DNA from 2 places in the Variovorax sp. Soil_C_39 genome. Region 2 is predicted to be linked to the other one. Evidence: predicted binding sites of a transcription regulator. Region 2 holds the regulator's gene; the other holds the start of a gene.
The links. Region 2 encodes LexA, which represses DNA repair genes until DNA is damaged. Its sites were predicted from a motif close to ACTGTATNNNNATACAGT; they were not measured.
Positions count from the first base shown of each region.

Region 1: imuA (translesion DNA synthesis-associated protein ImuA) is a predicted target of LexA. The motif match lies at 3,027-3,044, and genes of this name have one in related genera.

Region 1 is NZ_JBDGJQ010000009.1:213,147-224,408, forward strand. Features, by position in the region: gene AC3A6J_RS21870 (error-prone DNA polymerase) at 1-865, opposite strand, end outside; gene AC3A6J_RS21875 (Y-family DNA polymerase) at 876-2,228, opposite strand; gene imuA (translesion DNA synthesis-associated protein ImuA) at 2,170-2,943, opposite strand; gene AC3A6J_RS21885 (SDR family NAD(P)-dependent oxidoreductase) at 3,445-4,233, opposite strand; gene AC3A6J_RS21890 (TetR/AcrR family transcriptional regulator) at 4,375-4,983, shown strand; gene AC3A6J_RS21895 (PaaI family thioesterase) at 5,114-5,554, opposite strand; gene AC3A6J_RS21900 (enoyl-CoA hydratase) at 5,557-6,345, opposite strand; gene AC3A6J_RS21905 (CaiB/BaiF CoA transferase family protein) at 6,345-7,541, opposite strand; gene AC3A6J_RS21910 (zinc-binding dehydrogenase) at 7,572-8,564, opposite strand; gene AC3A6J_RS21915 (IclR family transcriptional regulator) at 8,632-9,438, shown strand; gene AC3A6J_RS21920 (alpha/beta fold hydrolase) at 9,543-10,385, shown strand; gene AC3A6J_RS21925 (metal-dependent hydrolase family protein) at 10,390-11,262, shown strand, end outside.
Region 2 is NZ_JBDGJQ010000002.1:732,300-743,561, forward strand. Features, by position in the region: gene kdsB (3-deoxy-manno-octulosonate cytidylyltransferase) at 1-408, shown strand, start outside; gene adk (adenylate kinase) at 540-1,196, shown strand; gene AC3A6J_RS07535 (asparaginase) at 1,218-2,225, opposite strand; gene lexA (transcriptional repressor LexA) at 2,297-2,980, shown strand; gene AC3A6J_RS07545 (hypothetical protein) at 3,125-3,496, shown strand; gene AC3A6J_RS07550 (D-2-hydroxyacid dehydrogenase family protein) at 3,589-4,596, shown strand; gene AC3A6J_RS07555 (MFS transporter) at 4,613-5,770, shown strand; gene AC3A6J_RS07560 (3-hydroxyacyl-CoA dehydrogenase) at 5,901-7,421, shown strand; gene AC3A6J_RS07565 (oxepin-CoA hydrolase, alternative type) at 7,470-8,249, shown strand; gene AC3A6J_RS07570 (Crp/Fnr family transcriptional regulator) at 8,307-9,026, shown strand; gene AC3A6J_RS07575 (phosphotransferase) at 9,028-10,134, shown strand; gene AC3A6J_RS07580 (acyl-CoA dehydrogenase family protein) at 10,170-11,262, shown strand, end outside.

The sequences.
Region 1 (11,262 bases), on a different contig from region 2:
TGCGGCGCAGGTAGCCCGCCGGCGTCTCGCCCGCGGGCACCACCTCGTCGGGGTACTGGTAGCGCAGTTCGTCGAGGCTGAAGCTGCAGCGCGCGGCCACCTCGAGCGTCTCGGCGAGCAGCTCGGGCGCATAGGTCTGCGCAAGCCGCAGCCGCGTGCGCAGATGCCGCTCGGCATTGGGCTGCAGTTCGAGCCCGCACTCGGTGAGCGGCTTGCCCAGGCGCGTGGCGGTCATCACGTCCTGCAGCGGTTTGCGCGAGCGCACATGGAAATGCACGTCGCCCGCGGCCACCAGCGGAATCTGCGTGGCCGCGCTGATCTCGCCCAGGCGATGCAGCCACATCTCGTCGTCGAGCAGGCGCAGTTTCTCCACCGCGAACCAGCAGCGCCCGGGGAATTCCCGCTGCAGCCAGCGCGCGAGCCTGCCAAGCTGCGCCGTCGTGGCCATGCGCCGGGGCGAAGCGAGCACCAGGCAGCCGGCGAGTTCGTCGCCGCGAAGCTGCGCGCGCGTCAGCCGGTAGCAGCCCTTCTCCGAGCTGCGGCGCAGCTTGGTGATGAACGCCGACAGGTTGCCGTAGCCCTCGAGATGGCAGGCCAGCACGGTGAGCGTGAACGGCGCGGCCTCCGGGTCGCCCTGCTCGTCAGGCTCGACAAGGAACTGGCTGCCGATCAACAGCTTGAGGCCGTGGTCCTTCGCGGCCACATGCGCGCGCACGACGCCCGCCAGGCTGCACTCGTCGGTGATGGCGAGCGCGGTGTAGCCCAGTTGCTTCGCGCGCTCGACCAGTTCGTGGGGCTGGCTCGCGCCGCGCAAGAAGCTGAAATTGCTCACGCACCGCAGCTCGGCGTAGTCGGGCAGTTTCATCGCGAGCCGATCAGGCGAAGGTGCCGTGCAGGAACCACGCGGTCTCGTCCTGCGCGAGACGCATTTGGAAGATCCAAAGCACGCCGGCATGCTCGCTCACGGCCACCCAGTAGTCCCGCGCGGCATGCCGCGTGGTCTCCTGCGCACCGCCATCGGCATCGGCATCGCAAGCCACCGTGGTGCGGTCCCACCATCCGCCCTCGACACGGTGCGGCCCCGCGAGCAGTTGCAGCACGCCCTGGTAGACCGGCCGGCTGTCGCGCGTCGCGAGGCGCAGCGGCTTCGGCAGGACGAAGGTCGGCTGCGGCACGTCGACGCTGCGGCATCTGGCGCGCGGCGCGGGCTCGGGCGCGGGCCGCCAGCGGCACATCCATTCCAGGCGGTGGTCTTCGAGGACGACGGGGCGCAGCACGCGGTCGGGGCCGAGCCGCGCCGCGATGCGCTCGAGCACCAGCGCCAGGCTCTCGCCCGACTGCCGCGCCTCGGGCAGCATCGACAGGCTCTTCTCCTCGAGCGACAGCACTTCCGTGGCCAGCAACTCGAGGTCGCCCACGGGCGCAAGCAGCTCGACCTTGCCCAGGTGCTCGGCCAGCAGCCGCATCAGGTGGTCGGTGTCGCGCGTGGCCTGGGCCGTGCGCACGGTGAGCTCGCCGCCGTCGCCGGCGCTCCTGGCGCGCATCGCGTCGTGGCACCAGCGCAGGGTGAATGCGGTCACGCCGGATCGCCGCGCCATGAGCCAGCCGGCCATCTGCAGCATCAGGCGGCGCGCGCCGAACAGCATCGCGGGCGCATGCTCGACGCGGGCCATCAGTTCGAGCCGGGCATGGAAGCTTTCGGGCAGCTGCGCCCAGGGATAGATCTCCGGGCGCAGCCCGTAGGCCTGGTCGAGCGCGGTGAGCAGCTGCGCATCGAAGCGACGCGAGAGACCGCCGCGCGGCAAGGCGCGGACCTGGCCGAGCGTGCGGCATCCGAGCCGGGCCAGCGTCGCGTGGTGGGCCGCGACGGCGGTCAGGGTCTCGAGCGGCAGCGCATCGAGCAGCGTTGCGAGCGGCTTCGCGAAACCGTTCGACAGCCCGGCCCGCGCCAGCGCGAGCGCGGCCAGGCCCGTGGGCGCCCAGCCCAGCTGCCGCACGCCGAGGTCGGGCGCTTCCTCGCGCACGCGTTCGACCAGCCGGCGCTTGCCGCCGAAGAGGCGCAGGCTCTGTTCGACTTCCATGACGACCGCCGGGCATGTCAGAAGCGCTTCGAGGACCGCAACGCGCGGGGTGAACTGCAGGCACCACGTCGCAAGCCCATCGAGCGCTTCAGTGCGCGGTTGCGGGCCGTCCGGCAGGTTGTCGGGAAGAAGAGCTGCCCACAGCATGGGAAAGCTCCCGCGATTGGCGGGCCGCGACGAGGCGGCTCGGGTGGCGAAGGCGTGGCGTCAGGATCGCCTCGAGACCGCCGGGCACCGAGGGAAGCCGCAACTCGCCCTCGTGCGGCGGGCCCTTGCGCTTGAGCAGATGGATGCGCAGCTCCCAGTCGATGCCGAAGCGCGCCTGCAGCCGCAGCGGCGCGGCCGAGGCCTCGTGCTCGGCCGCGGCCGGCCGGCACAGCACGACGGGACTGTCGCAGCCCTGGGCACAGACCTGCAGTCGCCGGATCTGCTCCTGGCGGGCCTGCGGCAGCCAGCTGACGAGCATGCCCGCGGCATTGGCCTTGATGAGCTGCTCGGTCGCCCAGAGGCGCTCGACCGGCTTGTCCGCCGCGATCCAGACCAGGTGGCGCTCGTCCAGGCCGAGGTGGTGCAGGCCCGGCAAATGCGGGGCCTTCGGTGGGCCGATGACGACGATCTGCCGGCCCTCGGCCACCAGCGTGCGCATGGCGGGCGCGAGCAGCCGCCACTCGAGCACCGAGGGCTGCACTTGCAGCACTTCGGTCAGCGAGCCGCAGGGCCAGCCGCCGCCGGGCAGCTCGGCGTCGAGGCCGTCGAAGCCTGTGCGCACGGTCGAGGTGACCGGCGAGCCGAGCGCGTCGCCGCGCCAGACGGCGGATTCGATCGCGTGCGGTAGCACGACGCGCGCGCGCCGCGGCTGCACTGAGGGCGGTGGACTTGCAGGGGCCAACGACGGTTCATCGCCATCGGCCCATGACAGGGAAATGGCCAAAAAGGACTCCAATGACTGTATGGATGTACAGTATCGGTCCAAGGCCACCGATGAACAAGAAGGTTTACAAATTCAATGTGTGATCGGTTGCGCCGCTTCCGGCCTGACCACCGAGCCAGCGTGAATTTCGCGTCGGTATCGAACGGCCGGCTCGACGTCCCGACATTTCGCGTCAAGCCGCGAACGCGAACACCCATCCGAACGACCGTGCCGGCCACGTCGTTCCCCGGAACAAGGGGAAGGCGGTGGGAAGAATCAGCTTGAACTCGCCTCGCTTGATCTTCGTGTCAAGGGCATTGACGCTCGCCGCGTGGATGCGGACCAGATCATCATCGTCCCGCACCTCGGGTTCCTTCTTTCCATACCGATCGAAGCGCTTTCATTGGGGACTGTTCATCAGCGTGTCGCTCGTGCGTTCCGGCGCGTTGCCGTTCAGGCGGCGCTTCGATAGCGCTCTGCCACCTGCGCCTGCCGGATGTCCGCGATCAGGGCCTGGCGTGCCGCGTTCAGCGCCTCGAACCGTGCGCCATCGTGCAGTGGCGGAATGGTCACGGGTTCGCGGCGGTCGAAGCCGACCAGCGCGGCATCCACGAGTTCATTCACTTCCATCAGGTCAGGCATCGCACTGGCATCGATGCCGGCACGATCCCAAATCTCGGTACGGGTGCCGGCAGGCAGCACCGCCTGCACATAGACGCCCTTGGGCGAGAGCTCCAGGCTCAGTCCCTGGGACAGGAACAGCACGAACGCCTTGGTCGCACCGTAGACCGACATGCCGAACTCGGGCGCCAGGCCAACCACCGACCCGATGTTGACGATCGCGCCATGGCCGGCCCGCGCCAGGCGCGGGGCGACGGCACTCGCGAGCCTGACCAGTGCCGTGGTGTTGAGCGCGACCAGGCGGGCGACATCGTCTGTCGATTGGTCGATGAACTGCCCGGACAGCGCGGCCCCGGCGTTGTTGATCAGCGTGTCGATCCTGGCGTCCTCGCGCAGACGGGCCTCGACCGCGGCCAGGTCGCCGGGCTCGGTCAGATCGGCCGAAAGGATGTCGACGGCCACACCGGCTTCGTCGCGCAGGCGCGCGGCGAGCGCTTCGAGGCGCGCCTTGTCGCGGGCAACCAGCACAAGGTCGTGGCCGCGGCGTGCGAAGCGCTCGGCATAGATGGTGCCGATGCCGGTCGAGGCGCCGGTGATGAGAACGGTGGAATGGGAGGTCATGTGCTTTCTCTTGGTTAGAAGGTGAATCGCCGTTTTTCATAATGATGTCGATCATCATCTTTGAAGTCAAGAACTTTGATGATGAGTGACATCAATGTATATTTCTGACTTCACGCACGACATACCTCAAGAGATCTGGACATGAAGGTCACCAAAGCGCAGGCGCAAGCAAACCGGGCGCACATCGTCGAGACGGCCTCGACGCTGTTTCGCGAGCGTGGCTACGACGGGGTGGGCATCGCGGACCTGATGGCGGCGGCAGGCTTCACCCACGGCGGGTTCTACAAGCACTTCGGGTCCAAGACCGAGCTGATGGCGGAAGCGGCGAACTGTGGTTTCGCGCAGACGGCCACCAGGGCCGAGGGCGTCGACGCGAGGGAATTCGTCACGCACTATGTGTCGCGCGAGCACCGCGACGCCCCTGGCGAAGGTTGCACGATGGCCGCGCTGTGCGGCGATGCCGCGCGCCAGCCGGAGTCGGTCAAGGCGGCTTTCGCGATCGGCCTGGAAGGCCTGCTGGCCACTCTGGGCAACCCGTTCGACGCGCCGGAGGCAGGCGGTCGGCAAAGCGACGTGCGCGCCAGGCAGATCGACGTCATTGCGCAGGCGATCGGTGCGATCGTGCTGTCGCGGGCCTGTCCCGACGACTCGCCCCTCGCCGACGAGATTCTGGATGTCTGCCGTGCCGCAGCCCTTTCCCGGTTGCCCTCCAAGACGCCTGCCGCCTCTTCTCGCTCGCGGAAGCGGTAGACAGGCTCAGGGGTGTCTCGAAGGCCCCCGGCGATGAAGTCTCACTCCAGCTTCACGCCGGCAGCCTTGATGAGCGGACCCCACTTGTCGCGAAGATCATGGACTGAGTGGCTGGCCAGCAATCCGCCGATCAGCCGCCCAGCCGCATCGCCGTCGAAGAGGCGGTCGCGACGACCGTCCCTTCCGGTTGCTCCAGGATCCCTTCGAGGAACACCACCCGCCGACCCCAGCGCACCACGCGCACGTCGGCCACGCACGGGCCGGGCTGCACGCGACCGAGGTAGCTGACCTTCATCTCGAGGGTGGCGATCGCCGCGCCCTCTTCCCGCGCGCACGCCGCCCATGCCATCGCGTGATCGAGCCAGGCGCCGAGGATGCCGCCCTGGATCACCTCCCCGCCCGAATGCGCGAGCCGCGCCGGCCCCTCGAAGCACACGCGTGCGCGCCCTTCCGGGTGGAGCGCGATGACGCGGTCGAACCCGATCGCGTCCATGAGGTCCTTGGGAAAGCGCGCCGCGTCGGCGGCGATGACGTCCACTTGCGCGCGCGCGAGCATGGCTTCCTGTTCCATCGTCACTGTCCCGTGAACTGCGGCGTGCGCTTCTGCGCGAACGCCCGGCGCCCTTCGGCGTAGTCTTCGCTCGCAACGCACGCCGCGCGCAAGCGCTCGATCTCCGCGTTGTCGGCTTCGGGCGCGAGGCGCCGCGCCAGCGCGATGGAGCGCTTGGCCAGGCGGGTCGTCAGCGGCGCGTTGGCCGCGATCTGCGACAGGACCTCCTCGATGCTCGCGTCGAGTTCGTCCGGCCCGAAGGCAGCCTGCAGCAGGCCAATGCGCAGCGCCTCGGCGCCATCGAAGGTGCGCGCAGTGAAGAACAGCTCCGCCACGCGTGGCGCGCCAAGCCCGTGCACCATGTGCTCGACGCCGCGAAAGGAATAGCCCAGGCCCAGCCTCGCTGCCGGCATGCGAAAGCGCGCGTCCAGGGCGCCGTAGCGCAGGTCGCAGGCCATTGCAAGGCCAAGACCGCCGCCCATGCACACCCCCCGGATGCTCGCCACGACGGGATGCGGGCATGCCATCAATGCAAGCTGGGCGTCCTCCACCGCCGCGTCGTAGTCGCCGCTGCCCGATGCGGCGCTTCGCTTCGTGTCGAACTCCGTGATGTCGGCGCCCGAGACGAAGGCCCGCTCCCCTTCGCCTCGCAGCAGGACCACCCGGATGTCGCCCTCTTCGGCGAACTCCCTCGTGCGCGCCGCCAGCTCATGCCACATGCCGAGCGACATGGCGTTGAACTTGCCGGGGTTGTCGATGCGCAACTCGCCGATGGCGCCGCGGCGCACCGTGATGATTCTTCCCTCGGCCATCAGATCACCGCCTTCTCGCGCAGCGAGGCGATCTCGGCGTCGCCATAGCCCGCCTCGCGCAGCACCTCGTCACTGTGCTCGCCCACCGATGGCGCCGGCGACGCCAGCGCCGCCGGTGTCCGCTCGAGCACGATCGGCTGCGTGATCATGCGCAGCGGCGCGCCCGACTCCGTCGGGATTTCGCCGACGACTTTCAGGTGGTGCACCTGTTCGTCGTCGAACATTTGGGGCACCGTGTACACGGGGCCGGCCGGGATACCGGCGGCATTGAGCGCCTGCACCCAGTGCGCCACGGGCTTCGTCTGGAAGAGGCTTTGCACCGTGGCATTGATCTCGCGCCGATTGCGCACGCGATCGGCGTTGAGCCTGAATTCGGGATGGTCCAGCCAGTCGAGGCGCTCGATCGCCTTGCAGAAGGCCTTCCACTGGCCTTCGCCCGAAACCCCGATGTTCAGTGCACCGTCAGCGGCCTCGAACATGCCCATGGGCGCAGACGTCGGATGGTCGTTGCCTTCTTGGGCCGGCACGTCGCCGTCCACGAGATAGCGAGCGGCCTGGAAGTCCATCATGGCGATCTGCGAATGCAGAAGCGACGCATGGACCCACTGGCCCTCGCCCGACTGCTCACGCTCGAGCAGCGCCACCATGATGCCGATCGCGGTGTACAGGCCGGTCGCGGAGTCCGAAACGGCGATGCCGGCGCGCACCGGACCGCTCTCCTTGAAGCCGGTGACCGACATCAGGCCGCCCATGCCCTGGATGACCTGGTCGAAGCCCGGCCGCCAGGCGTAGGGGCCGTCCTGGCCATAGCCCGAGATGCTTGCCAGGATGACCCGCGGGTTGATCCGCCGCAGGGTTTCGTAGTCGAGGCCGAGGCGGGCCTTGACGTCGGGGCGCCAATTCTCCAGCACCACGTCGGCATCCTTGACGAGCCGGTGCAGCACGTCGACGCCCTCGGGCTTCTTCAGGTTCAGCGCGAGGCCGCGCTTGTTGCGGTTGAGGTTCTGGAAGTCGCCGCCCTTGCGCTTGGCCGCGAACATCGCGTCGTTGGGGTCGACCCCCGGCGGCGGCTCGATGCGGATGACGTCCGCGCCGAAGTCCGCGAGCATGCGCGCGCAGGTGGGGCCCGCGCGAACGCGCGACAGGTCGAGGATTCGGAACCGCTTCAGGGCGGCCGAGGCGTTGAGCGATGGCATCTTCATGTCTCCTAGGTTGATCCTGGGGCGTCAGAGGTCGAGGACGACCTTGCCGAAATGGGCGTTCGCCGCGACGAAGTCGAGCGCGGCGCGTGCCTCTTCGAAGGGATAACGGGCGGCGACCGGCAACCGCAGGTCGCCTCGGGACAGCGCGTCCCAGAGGTCGGCACGCATGCGGCCCGCGATCTCCCGCACCTCTTCCGGGCTGCGGGTTCGAAAGGTCGCTCCCACGTAGCTGATCCGGCGCAGCGAATGCAGGTCGAAGTCGAACGTCCCGCTGAACCCGCCCATGCGTCCGACGTTCACGATGCGCCCGAGGATGCGCGTGGCCCGCAGGGTCTCGTTGATGCCTGGCCCGGCGATGAAGTCGACAACGAGATGGGCACCCTCGCCTCCCGTGGCCGCCAGCACCTCGTCGGCCCAGTCGGTCGCACGTCCGTCGACCACGTGGGTGGCGCCAAACTCGCGCAGCCTTGCTTGCCGCGAGGGCGTCGTGGATGTGGCGACAACCGCCGAAGCGTCGAGCCTGCGTGCAATCTGCATCGCCATGAGCCCCACGCCGCTGCTCGCGCCATGGACGAGAACCGTCTCGCCGCGCGTGAACCTGCCGCTGGCCGTCAGCGCCTCGTGGGCGGTTTGCAGCGCGATCGGAAGCGCCGCAGCCGAAGCCGCATCGATGCCCAGCGGCAGCGGATAGACGCGGCCCCAATCCGTCACCGCGTACTCTGCGTAGCCGCCGACCCCCGAACACATCACCAATTGGCCGGGTGCGAAGCCAGGTGGAACGCCGGGGCCGATCTCCACGATCTCGCCCGCCCATTCGATGCCGATGGTCGAGCCCACGCCACCGCTCCTGCCGTGGACATGGCCCGCCGCCACATGGAGATCCGCCCTGTTGATCGCTGCATGACTGACGCGCACGAGGATCTGGTTCGCCAGGGCAACGGGCCGTGGGATTTCGCGCAGTTCCGGTGTGGGGGTGCCCACGGTCCAAGCCTTCATCGTCTCGCTTTTGTTATTCATATAGTGAATTATCTATTCATTTATGTGATATTATGCGGTGTTTCCGATTCGAGAGGAAGGTCGCGCCATGCCAACAGCCAAGAAGTCATCCGCCAAGCCCACAGGCCAGCCACTCGTGGAGGGCTTGCTGCGCGGGCTCGCAGTCCTGCGATGCTTCGACCATGGCCGCGAGCGGCTGGGCAGCAGCGAACTCGCACGCATGACGGGCCTTCCACAGCCCACGGTCTGGCGCCTGTGCAAGACACTCGAGCACGGCGGCTACCTCGTCGCCGATTCCGACGGCGCCCGCTTCCGACCGGGGCTGTCCATCCTGACCCTCGGCTATTCGGCCCTGGACACGCTCGAACTAGCCGAGCTCGCGCGGCCGCTGCTCATCGACGTGGCGTCGCGGTTCGAGGGGGCGGCGAGCCTGTCCACGCGCGAGGGCGCGAACATGCTCTACCTGCAGCGCTGCGAGGCACCGCACTCGTTCCTCAGCGTGAACCTGCGCGTGGGCTCCGAAGTCCCCATCATCTCGAGCGGCACGGGCTGGGCCTACCTGGCGGGGCTGGGGCGCGAGGACCGCAAGGCGGCGCTGGCGGAATGCAAGGAGGCGCATCCCGCGCTCTTCAAGAAGCACGAGAAGCAGGCGCTCGCGGCACTGGCCGACTACGGCAAGGACGGCTTCGTCACCAACATCGATGTGTTCGTGCCCGGAATGAGCACCGTGTCGGTTCCGCTGGGCACTGCGGAGCAGGTGTCTCCCTATGCGCTGAACATCACCTCGGCGTCGGCAGTGTTCAAGGTTGCTGCCGTCCGGGCCGAGGCGGGTGAGGCCGTGGCCGCGATCGCGGCGCAACTTCGCCCGGTTGCAGAACGGCTCCGAAGCGGCTGAATAGCGCCTATTCACAGCGCGTCCGTGAAGCTCCTAGTGCGGAGGTAGAACGCAGCTCCTACCATTGATGAATAGCTTATTCACTCAATGAATCAGGAGTTTCGATGATCGCTTATCCATTCCCCGCAGGTGCGGCAACCACCCGTGTCCTCGAAGCCGGTTCGGGCGACAGGACCGTGGTCCTGGTGCACGGCACGGGCGGGCGCGCCGAGCGCTGGTCGCGCAACATCGACGCGCTCGCGCAGCGGGGCTACCACGTCTACGCGATCGATCTGCCGGGCCACGGCTTTGCGTCGAAGGGGGCCGGGGTCGCATGCTCGGTGCCCGCCTACCGCGAAGCGCTCGGGGCGTTTCTCGACGCGATGGGCATCCAGAAATCCACCATCGTGGGAACCTCGCTCGGCGGCCATGTCGTGGCCTCCTATGCGTGCGAGAACCCGACCCGCGTCGACGGCATCGCCCTGGTCGGTAGCATGGGCCTCGTGCCCATCGGTGACGAGGCGCGCGGGCGCATCAAGGCAGGCGCCAACAACCAGACGCGCGAAGGCGTTGCCGGGAAGATGCAGCGCGTGATCTTCGATCCCGCGCTCGTCACGCCGGAAATGCTCGAAGAGGAATGGCGCATCAACAACTCCCCGGGCGCCAAGGCGTCGTTCGAGGCGCTGGGCTCCTACATCGAATCGGACCTCGACGACGAAGTGGTCGGCGAGGCCTTGGCCGCGGCGAGCTTCCCGGTGCTGCTCGCGTGGGGCGACGAAGACAAGACAGTGACGCCTTCGGTGGGTGAGAAGGTGCGCCAACTGGTGCCGCGCAGCCGCCTGGTGCGATTCGCACGCGCGGCGCACACGGCCTACTACGAGCGCGCCGACGAGTTCAACCAGGCCCTCGTGGATTTCATGGAAGGCAGGCCCGGAGCCTCCAAGGCCGACGGCGTTGCCTGGAGCTGAGCCGATGAAGCGCTACATCGTCGGAGGCACCCTCATCGACGGGACGGGCGACAAGCCCGAGCCGCTGCATTGGCTGGAGATCGACGGCGACCGCGTGGGCGAGATCGCCAAGGGCGAGGGTCCCGCCAGGCCCCTGCCCCATGGCGCGGAGATCGCCTGGGACGCCACCGGCAAGACCGTGATGCCGGGGATGATCGACGCGCATTGCCACATCAGCTACGGCGTGGCGCGCGGCATCGAGGAGCAGGACCTGTTCGGCTCGGCCGAATACCGCGCGATCCGCGCCGCGTTCCACGCCAAAACGGTGCTGCAAGCGGGCGTCACCTCGTTCAGCGACCCCGGTGGCAGCTGGTATGTGGCCGTTGCAGTGCGAGACGCCATCAAGGGCGGCCTCTTCCCCGGGCCGCGCATCACGGCGGCAGCGCGCTACCTGTCGACCCATGCGGCGCTCACGGACTACTTTCCGTCGTGGGTGGGATCGCCGCGCTCTGGTGTGGGCGCGCTCACCGAAGGCGCCAGCCAGATGGTCAACGAGGTGCGCGACCAGGCCAAGAACGGCGTCGACTTCATCAAGATTGCCGCGAGCGGCGAGTCTGCGCTGCTCACGCCCGGCGGCGGCAGCGTGCCCGCATTCCGCGCCGATGAGCTCAAGGTCATCGTCGAGGAGGCGCATCGCCTGAATAAGCGGGTGACGGCCCATGCGCGCAGCGGCGAATCGGTGATGGACTGCATCGAGGCCAGGATCGACTGGATCATGCACGCCGACTTCATGGACCGCTCGCAGGCCGACCGGCTTGCGGCCAGCGGCATCCCGTGCTGCCCCGCGCTCACCTTCACCGCCAACGTGGCCGATTGGGGCCACCTCGCCGGCTGCTCG
Region 2 (11,262 bases):
GGCGCCGCGATGAGCACCGCAGTGCACGCCATCGAGTCGGTGGCCGACTTCGTGAATCCAAACGTGGTCAAGGCCGTGCTCAACGCCGAAGGCCACGCGCTCTATTTCAGCCGGGCGCCAATCCCCTGGTGGCGCGATGGCTCGGCCGGCGGCGCGGCACCCGGTGTGCTGCCCTCGCCCGCGCCGCTGCGCCACATCGGCATCTATGGCTACCGTGCCGGTTTCGTGCGGCGTTTTCCGTCGCTGCCGCCGGCGCCGATCGAGGCCACCGAGGCGCTCGAACAGTTGCGTGCGCTCTGGCACGGTCACCGCATCGCGGTGCATGTGAGCCAGACTGCGCCGGGCCCCGGCGTCGACACACCCGAAGACCTCGCGCGCGTCCGCGCGGTCTTCGCGAGCGTGCGCTGAAGCCCCCGCACAGAGGGCGGCAGCGGGAATTTCGCCCGTCCTCGCATGCTATCCTCGAAGCAATTCCGCCTTGGGCGGCCCTCGGGCCGCATGGGGTGCGACACAAAATCTAAGAACCGTCCGAGGACATCATGAGACTAATTTTGCTGGGCGCGCCCGGGGCGGGCAAAGGCACGCAAGCCACTTTCATCTGCCAGAAGTACGGCATTCCCCAGATTTCCACCGGCGACATGCTGCGCGCGGCGGTCAAGGCGGGCACCCCGCTCGGACAACAAGCCAAGTCGATCATGGAATCGGGTGGCCTCGTGAGCGACGACCTGATCATCAATCTCGTGAAGGAACGCATCGGGCAACCCGACTGCGCCGACGGGTTCCTGTTCGACGGTTTCCCACGCACGATCCCCCAGGCGGACGCCATGAAGGCGGCCGGCGTCAAGCTCGACTACGTGCTCGAGATCGACGTGCCGTTCAGCGACATCATCGAACGCATGAGCGGCCGACGCTCGCATCCTGCGTCGGGCCGCACCTACCACGTCAAGTTCAATCCGCCGAAGGTCGAAGGCAAGGACGACGTCACGGGCGAAGACCTGATCCAGCGCAAGGACGACGAGGAAGAAACCGTTCGCAAGCGCCTCGAGGTCTACAGCGAGCAGACCCGTCCGCTGGTCGACTACTACTCCGCATGGGCCAAGGCCGACCCGGCCAATGCGCCCAAGTACCGCGCCATCAAGGGCGTCGGTACGGTCGACGAGATCACGCAGCGCGCATTGGCGGCCCTGAGCAGCTGAGCGCCGCGCCGGCGCTGCGGTTCAGGCGGCGTCTTCTTTTCCCCTTCCCAGCAGTTCGAGCATCAACGCAACGCGCGCCTTGACCGGCGTCAGCGCGCCCGCATCGCGCAGCCGGTCGTCGGGCCGCGGCAGAATGCGGCCGCTCGCGCAACGCGTGGCGCGCAACACCGGGATACCAGCCTGTTCCGCGCGCACGGCAGCAGCCTCGAGCGTCTGGTGCAGTGTGCCATTGCCGGTGGCCGCCACGACCAGTCCGCGGACCGGCTCGGCGACGCCGCCGGCGCGCTCCTGGCACAGCAGGTCGATCAGCGCGCCGCTGGCGCCGGCATGGCTCATGACGATCTCGACCCGCGGCCACCCTGCCGCCGCGACCGCTCCCGCGACCGCGCGCAGCCCTACGCCAGCGCCGCCCGGCACGGCGCCGGGCCAGTCCCGCAGGCGCCGAACCACACCCTCTTCCACGTAGGCGACCGGGCCGGCGTCGCCCGATGCAAACGCATCAGGACGGTACGTGTGCACCTTCTGGACGTCGAGCGCACCATGCACCGTGCCGGCACAGACCACAGTCGTCCCTTTCGCGCCCGTCGCGCCGGCGACCGCGACGGCATCGCGCAGGTTCTGCGGGCCATCGGGCGAGAGGGAGCTTGCCGGGCGCATGGCGCAGGTCAACACGATCGGCTTGGCCGGCGCGAGCACCGAGTGGAGGAAGAAGGCCGTCTCCTCGATGGTGTCGGTGCCATGGGTGACCACCACGCCCGCCACGTCAGGCTCGGCGAGCCACACAGCGCAGCGCTCGGCGAGTTGCAGCCAGACGTCAAAGCCCATGTCCTTGCTGTCGAGCTGGGCAACCTGCTCGGCCACGAGCGCAAAGCCCGCGGGGGCACCGATGCCGCCAAGCAGATCGGCCACCACGACCTCGCCCGCGGTGTAACCGATGTTGTCGCCGTCATCGGCGGCGCGGCCTGCGATGGTGCCGCCCGTGCCCAACACCACGATACGCCGCACACCAGGACCTGATGAATTCACCATGCTTGCCAACTTTTAAAAACTGGTTAAAAATACAGTTACTGGATATCTAGCCAGTGCCGCAAGGAACCACTATGCAGTTTGCCGTGAAGCTTACCGCCCGCCAGCAACAGATCCTGGACTTGATCCAGAGCGCCATCGCACGCACTGGCGCGCCACCCACGCGCGCCGAGATCGCCAACGAACTCGGCTTCAAATCCGCGAACGCGGCCGAGGAGCATCTGCAGGCGCTGGCCCGCAAGGGCGTGATCGAACTCGTCAGCGGCACCTCGCGCGGCATCCGGCTCAAGGGCGACGCGCTGCGCTCGCTCAACGAGACCCGGCACCGCGAAGGCGGGCAGTTCTCGCTCTCGCTGCCCGGCATGGCGCAGCTCGCGCTGCCGCTCATCGGCCGCGTGGCCGCGGGCTCGCCGATCCTCGCGCAGGAGCACGTCGACCAGACCTACTACGTCGAAAACACCCTGTTCCAGCAGCAGCCCGACTACCTGCTCAAGGTGCGCGGCATGTCGATGCGCGACGCCGGCATCATGGACGGCGACCTGCTCGCGGTGCAAGCCACCAAGGAAGCCCGCAACGGCCAGATCGTGGTGGCCCGCCTCGGCGACGAAGTCACTGTCAAGCGCCTCAAGCGCAACAAGCAGGTGATCGAGCTGCACGCTGAAAACCCCGACTATCCGACCATCGTGGTCCAGCCCGGCGAGCCGTTCGAGATCGAGGGCCTTGCCGTGGGCCTGATCCGCAACACCATGCTGATGTAGCCGCCAAACCGGCTGCTGACAACCGAAACCATCCATCCAGCCGCAACAGGTGGCGGGCGTATGGCGCAACTGGCGCCATCACCCTGTTGCGTCCGGCGAAAGCAATCCTGCCTGTGTTCAACCTCAAACCTTCTTGGAGTTCACATGGGAATCGCCCTTCTCGCTATCGTTGACCTTTGGATGCCGCTGCAGTCGCTGGCCAGCCGGTTGCTGCCCGCGCGCAGTGCCCGCCACCGCGATGGCCGTGCTGCGTCCGCAGGCTTGCATGGCGGCCTCGTCGTTCGCCCTGCCTGCGCGGCCCGGCCCCATGCCCAGGCGGCACCCAAGGCCGCTGCCGCGCCTGCACGGCCGCTGCGCGTGATCCGCGTGGTCGATCACCAGGGCGAAAAACGCAGCACCAACCGGATGGTGATTTCGGGGCGTATGGCCGATGTCTGCGCCGAGCTCGACCGGCTCGCCGCGCTCGAGGCCATGGAAGCCGTGAGTGCCGCACCGCGGTCCGCGCACCTGCACTGAGCCCGTGCACGCCCCGGTGACTTTCCCCGGGGCCGGGTATCCAAACGTTCAGGCGCGCGCCGTGCCAGTGCTGCGAGGCACAATTGCACGCCATGAATATTGTGATCCTCGACGATTACCAGGACGCCGTGCGCAAGCTGCGCTGCGCCGCCAAGCTCGACGCCTACGCCGCCAAGGTCTACACCAACACCGTGAAAGGCATCGGCCAGCTCTCGGTGCGCCTGAAAGACGCCGACGTGATCGTGCTGATCCGGGAGCGCACCCACATCTCGCGGCAGCTGATCGAGAAGCTGCCCCGGCTCAAACTCATTTCCCAGACCGGCCGCGTCGGCGGCCACATCGACGTCGCGGCCTGCACCGAGCGCGGCGTGGCTGTGGCCGAGGGCAGCGGCTCGCCGCAGGCGCCCGCCGAACTCACCTGGGCGCTGATCATGGCGGCCATGCGCCGGCTGCCGCAGTACATCAGCAACCTCAAGCACGGCGCGTGGCAGCAGTCGGGTCTCAAGTCGGCGTCGATGCCGCCCAACTTCGGGCTCGGCTCGGTGCTCAAGGGCAAGACGCTCTGCATCTGGGGCTATGGTCGCATCGGCCAACTGGTGGCGCGCTACGGCCAGGCGTTCGGCATGCAGGTCGTGATCTGGGGCCGCGAGGCGAGCTGCGCCAAGGCGCGTTCCGACGGCTTCCAGGTGGCGCAGAACCGCCAGGAGTTCTTTGCCGCGGCCGACGTGCTGTCGGTGCACCTGCGGCTCAACGAAGAGACCGTGGGCCTCGTCACGCTCGAGGACCTCTCGCGCATGAAGCCGACAGCGCTCTTCGTCAACACCTCGCGGGCCGAACTGGTCGAGGCCGATGCGCTGCTCGCCGCCTTGAACCGCGGCCGGCCGGGCCTCGCGGCGATCGACGTGTTCGAGAGCGAACCGCCGTTGCAGGGCCACGCACTGCTGCGCCTCGAAAACTGCATCTGCACACCGCACATCGGCTATGTCGAGCAGGAAAGCTACGAGAGCTATTTCGGGCAGGCCTTCGACAACGTCGTGAGCTTCATCAAGGGCAACCCCACCAACATCGTGAATCCCGGCGCCCTGCAGGTCCGCCGGTGAGTCCGGAGACGGCTCCGTGAGCCGGTCGGCGTCCCGGGGTGCGCTCTGGGCGCTGCTGGCCGGCAACTTCGTGATTGGCACGGGCGTGATGGTGGTGCCCGGCACGCTCAACGAGATCAGCGCATCGCTCGCGGTCTCCGTCGCGACGGCAGGGCAGCTCATCACGGTCGCGGCCATCGTGATGTGCATCGGCGCGCCGCTGCTGGCGGCCGCGGTCGCGGGCTGGGACCGCCGCCAGCTGCTCGCGCTTTCGCTCCTCTGGTACGCGGCATGGCACGCCATTGCGGCCGCGATGCCCAGCTTCGGCGCCCTGCTGCCGGTGCGCATGCTCACGGTGATCGCGCCAGCGGTCTTCACGCCGCAAGCCGCCGCCTGTGCCGGCTTGCTGGTGGCACCGGAACAGCGCGGGCGTGCGGTGACCTTCGTCTTTCTCGGTTGGTCGCTGGCCTCGGTGCTGGGCCTCCCGATCGGTGCGCTGATCGGGGGGCACTTTGGATGGCGCATGGCTTTCGTGGCCATCGCGGTGCTGAGCGTCGCGAGCGCAGCCTGGGTCTGGCTGACGCTGCCGCAGGGGATCCATCCCGCAGCACTGTCCAAGGCCGCATGGTCGCGCGTGCTGCGCAGCCCGGTGCTGATGGGCATCGTCGCGGTCACGGCGCTGCAGGGTGCCGGCCAGTTCGTCCTGTCCAGCTACTTCGGCCCGGTCCTTAAGCAGGACTTCGGCGCAGACCCCACCACGTTGAGCCTGGTGTGGGGCCTGTTCGGCGTTTTCGGCGTGCTGGGCAACATGGTCGTGAGCCGCTTCATCGACCGCGTCGGTGCAGGCCGCATGGTGCTGTTGACGAGTTCGCTGATCGCGCTGAGTCTGTTCCTCTGGCCCTGGGCGCCCACCCTGCCCTGGCTGGCCGCGGTGATCGTGCCCTGGGGGCTCGGATGCTTCGCCACCAATTCGGCGCAGCAGGCTCGGCTGGTGAGCCTGGCGCCAGCGCTCGCGCCCGGCTCGGTGGCGCTGAACAGCTCGGGCATCTACACGGGCCAGGCCGTCGGTGCCGCGCTCGGCGGATGGCTGCTGGCCAACGACGCATCGGCATGGATGAACTGGGTCGGCCTTGCGCTGCTGCTGGTCGCCATCGGCGCGAGCGTGGCCATCGACCGCAGCGGCCGGGCGGCCTGACGCGCCTGCTGCGAGAAACCCGCAGCGCCCGTTCCGGCCATGGCGGCAAAATCGCAGTCTGCTCGAAACACCGCGGTCGGGGCAGCCGCCCGCCGGCCCGAATTTCTCAACCAGTGAAAATCCTTCTCCAATGACAGTCAACTACACCCGGATCGGCGTCGTCGGCGCCGGCGCAATGGGGCGGGGCATCGCCCAGATCGCCGCCCAGGCCGGCAGCGAGGTACTGCTGCTCGACAGTTTCGCGGGCGCCGCGGAGCGCGGGCGCGAAGCCCTTGCGGCCCAATGGAACAAGCTGCACGAGAAAGGCAGGATCGACGTGCCGACGCGCGACGCGCAGCTTGCGCGCGTCAAGGCGGTCGATTCGATCGCCGCCCTGGCCGGCTGCGACCTCGTGATCGAAGCGGTGGTCGAAGACCTCGAAGTCAAGCGCAAGCTGTTCCGCGAACTCGAGGCGATCGTCACGCCTGCGGCCACGCTCGCCACCAATACCTCGTCGCTCTCGGTCACGGCGATCGCCGCCGGGCTCGCGCATCCCGAGCGGATGGCGGGCTTCCATTTCTTCAACCCCGTGCCGCTGATGAAGGTGGTCGAGGTCGTGGCCGGCTTCCGCACATCACCCGACACCTGCAAGCGGCTGGCGGGCTACGCCGCACAGATGGGCCACAGCGCCGTGCAGGCACAGGACACGCCCGGCTTCATCGTCAACCACGCCGGCCGCGGCTACGGCACCGAGGCGCTGCGCATCGTCGGCGAAGGCGTGGCCGACTTCGCCACGGTCGACCGCATCCTCAAGGACCAGGCGGGCTTCCGCCTCGGCCCCTTTGAGCTGATGGACTTGACCGCGCTCGACGTGTCGCACCCGGTGATGGAGTCGATCTACCACCAGTACTACGAGGAGCCGCGCTTCCGGCCCAGCGTGATCACCGCGCAGCGCCTCGCGGCCGGCGTGCTCGGGCGCAAGACCGGCGAGGGCTTCTATCGCTACGCCGACGGGGCCCAGCAGCAGGACGCCGAACCACTGCCGCCGAGCGTGGGCACCTTGCCTTCGGTCTGGGTCTCGCCGCGTGCCGCACGCCGTGCCGAACTGCTGCGCCTGATCAACACGCTGGGCGCGCAGATCGACAGCGGCGCCACGGCGGCACCGGGCTCGCTGATCCTCGTGGCGCCGCTCGGCTTCGACGTGACCACGATCGCCGCCGTCGAGCGCCTGGACGCCACGCGCACCGTCGGCATCGACATGCTGGTCGACGACGCCGCCACGCGACGCCGCGTGCTGGCCACCAACCCGGCCACGCGGCGCGACATGCGCGATGCAGCGCATGCGCTCTTCGCGCGCGACGGCAAGGCCGTCAGCGTGATCCGCGACAGCGGCGGCTTCGTCACCCAACGGGTGGTCGGCACCATCGTGAACATCGCCGCCGACATGTGCCAGCAGCGCGTGTGTTCGCCGGCCGATCTCGAAACCGCGGTCCAGCTCGGCCTCGGCTACCCGCGCGGACCGCTCGCCATGGGCAACCTGCACGGGCCGACCAACATGCTCGAAGTGTTGTTCAACCTGCAGACCGTCTATGGCGACCCGCGCTACCGCCCGAGCCCGTGGCTGCGCCGCCGTGGTGCACTCGGCCTGAGCCTGCTGCACGAAGAAGAGTAAGAGTAGTCAGCCGCCGAACCGACCATCCTCCACGAAAGCACCGCCGCCATGCCCGCCGAACTGAAAAGCACCAGCGAGGGACGCACCATGGTGCTGACCATCGCCAACCCGACCCAGCGCAATGCACTGGCCCCCGAGATCTACGCCGCCGGCGTCGAGGCGCTCAACGGCGCGGAGAGCAGCGACGAGGTCCGCAGCGTGGTGCTCGTGGGCCAGGGCGCTTGGTTTTGCGCCGGCGGCTCGCTGCAGCGCCTGGCCGACAACCGCCAGCGCGATCCCTTGGTGCAGGCCGAAAGCGTCGAGGGCCTGCACAACTGGATCGACTCGATCCGCGCCTTTCCCAAGCCGATCATTGCGGCCGTCGAAGGTGCGGCGGCAGGTGCAGGCTTCTCGCTGGCGCTGGCCTGCGATTTCATCGTGGCCGCGCGCGATGCGGTCTTCGCATCGTCGTACAGCAACCTGGCGCTGTCTCCCGTGGCGGGCCTGAGCTGGGAGCTGGCGCAAGCCCTGCCGCGCCAGCTTGCCAGCGAATGGCTGATGTGCGGCGAACGCATCGCCGCGCCGCGGCTGCATGCGCTCGGCCTCGTCAACGAACTGAGCGAGAACGGCCAGGCGCTTGCCGGCGCGCTGGCGCTGGCGGCGCGGCTCAACGCGCACGCACCGAATGCGCTGGCGAGCATCAAGGAACTGCTCAGCGAGGCGCGGGGCGCCAGCTTCGCGTCGCAGCTCTCGCAGGAGCGCGACCACTTCGTGCGCAACCTCCATCATCCGAATGCCGGCATCGGCATTGCCGCCTTCCTCGAGAAGAAGCCTCCGCAGTACGGATAAGCGCGCCGTCGCTCCCGTGACACCTTCCAGCCTTTCAGTCGCCGACAGGACAGACCAATGGACGACCCCATTCTTACCATCGAAGAACGTGAAGCGATCAACAGTGGTCGCTGGTTTTCTTCTCTCTCACCATCGCTACGGCACGACATTCTTCGATGCGCTTTCGTCAAACGCTTCAAGGACGGCGACCTGATCGCTGCCCGCGGCGACCCGCCCGATCACTGGATCGCCTGTGCCAAGGGTGCCGTGCGCGTCAGCTCGACGGCGGTCTCGGGCAAGCAGGTGACGCTGACCTACGTCGAGCCGGGCATCTGGTTCGGCGACGTGGCGATGTTCGATGGGGACCGGCGCACGCACGACGCCTATGCGCATGGCGACAGCACGGTGCTGTGCGTGGCGCGCGCCGATTTCCAGAAGATCCTCGCGACCCACGTCGAGCTGTACGAGGCGCTGATGCGGCTGCAGGCGCGCCGCATCCGCACGCTGTTCGGGCTGGTGGAAGACCTCAACACCCTGCCCTTGCGCGCGCGGCTCGCGAAGCAGCTGATCCATCTGGTGCGCAGCTACGGCGTGCCGAACCTCGACGACGGCAGCCAGACGCGCATTGGCCTGCACCTGGCACAGGAAGAGCTCGCGCAGCTGCTCGGCGCCTCGCGCCAGCGCGTCAACCAGGAACTCAAGACCATGGAGCGCGAGGGCACGATCCGGATCGAGCCAGGCGGCCTCGTGGTGCTGGACCGCGCAGCCTTGATGCGCATCTCGGAAGCAGATCATTGACATGAGCCAGGATTTCTCCAGTTTCATCGGCACCCGCGCGGTCTCGGCGCAGCATGCCTTCGACGTCGAGGTCCTTGCGGCCTGGCTCGCAGTGCACCTCGAGGGCTTCGAGGGGCCGCTCACGGTCGAGATGTTCAAGGGTGGGCAATCCAACCCGACCTACAAGCTCGTCACGCCGAAGCGCAGCTACGTCATGCGCGCCAAGCCCGGTCCCGTCGCCAAGCTGCTGCCTTCGGCGCATGCGGTGGAGCGCGAATTCAAGGTCATGAGCGGCCTGGCCGGCACCGACGTGCCCGTGCCGCGCATGCACTGCCTGTGCGAAGACGAAGCCATCATCGGCCGCGCCTTCTACGTGATGGAATTCATGCAGGGCCGCGTGCTCTGGGACCAGTCGCTTCCCGGCATGGACAACGCCGGACGCGCGGCGATCTACGACGAGATGAACCGCGTGATCGCGGCGCTGCACACGGTGAAGTTCGCCGAGCGCGGACTCGCCGACTACGGCAAGCCCGGCAACTACTTCGAACGCCAGATCGGCCGCTGGAGCAAGCAGTACAAGGCTTCGGCAGACGGTGCCGGCGAACTCTCGCGGCCCATCGAGGCCATGGAGCGGCTCATCGACTGGCTGCCTGCGCACATGCCGGCGAGCGCGCGCGACGAAAGCAAGATCTCGATCGTCCATGGCGACTACCGCCTCGACAACGTGATGTTCCACCCCACCGAGCCGCGGATCATCGCGGTGCTCGACTGGGAGCTCTCGACGCTGGGCCATCCGCTGGCCGACTTCAGCTACCACTGCATGTCGTGGCACATGCCGCCCACCACCGGCCGCGGCATCGGCGGCGTGGACGTGGCCGCGCTCGGCATTCCCACCGAGAGCGAATACATCCGCCGCTACTGCGAGCGCACGCGCATCGGCACGCCCGAAGCGCTGGCGCCCGACTGGAACTTCTACCTGGCCTACAACCTGTTCCGCATGGCTGCGATCCTGCAAGGCATTGCCAAACGGGTCGAGGCCGGCACCGCATCGAGCGAGCAAGCCGTGGCATCGGCCCGCGGCGCTCGTCCCATGGCCGAAATGGCCTGGCAGTTTGCCCAAAAGGCCTAGCTGTCCCACATCACCCATCACCCAAGGAGACAGAGATGGACTTCGAATACTCGGCCAAAACCAAAGAACTGCAGAAACGCGTCAGCGCGTTCATGGACGACTACATCTTTCCGGCCGAAGCCGAGTACGCGGCCGAGCTGGCCGCGAACACGGCGGCCGGCAAGCGCTGGACGGCACTCAACACCGTTGAGAAGCTCAAGGACAAGGCCAAGGCCCAGGGCCTGTGGAACCTCTTCCTGCCGGTCGACAGCGCCGCAGCCTCGGGCTACGAAGGCGCGGGGCTCACGAACCAGGAATACGCGCCGCTGGCCGAGCTGATGGGCCGCGTGCAATGGGCATCGGAAGTCTTCAACTGCTCGGCGCCCGACACCGGCAACATGGAGACGATCGCCCGCTACGGCTCCGACGCCATCAAGGCGCGTTGGCTCAAGCCGCTGCTCGAGGGCCAGATCCGCTCGGCCTTCGCGATGACCGAGCCCGAAGTCGCTTCCAGCGACGCCACCAACATCTCGACGCGCATCGAGCGACAGGGCAACGAGTACGTGATCAACGGCCACAAGTGGTGGATCTCGGGCGCGGCCGATCCGCGCTGCGCGGTCTTCATCACCATGGGCAAGAGCGATCCCGACGCGCCGCGGCATTCGCAGCAGAGCATGGTCATCGTGCCGGCCGACACGAAGGGCATCCGCATCGTGCGTCCGCTCAACGTGATGGGCTATGACGACGCACCGCACGGCCACGTCGAGATGTACTTCGAGAACGTGCGAGTGCCCGTCGACAACATCCTGCTGGGCGAAGGCCGCGGCTTCGAGATCGCACAGGGACGCCTCGGCCCCGGACGCATCCACCACTGCATGCGCCTGATCGGCCTGGCCGAACGCGCGCTCGAGCTGATGTGCAAGCGCGCCTCCTCACGCGTGGCCTTCGGCAAGACCGTCGCCTCGCAGACCGTGACGCAGGAGCGCATCGCCGAAGCACGCTGCAAGATCGACATGGCTCGCCTGCTGACGCTGAAGGCCGCCTGGCTCATGGACGTGGCCGGCAACAAGGTCGCGAAGAACGAGATCGCGATGATCAAGGTGGTGGCGCCGAGCATGGCCTGCCAGGTGATCGACTGGGCCATGCAGG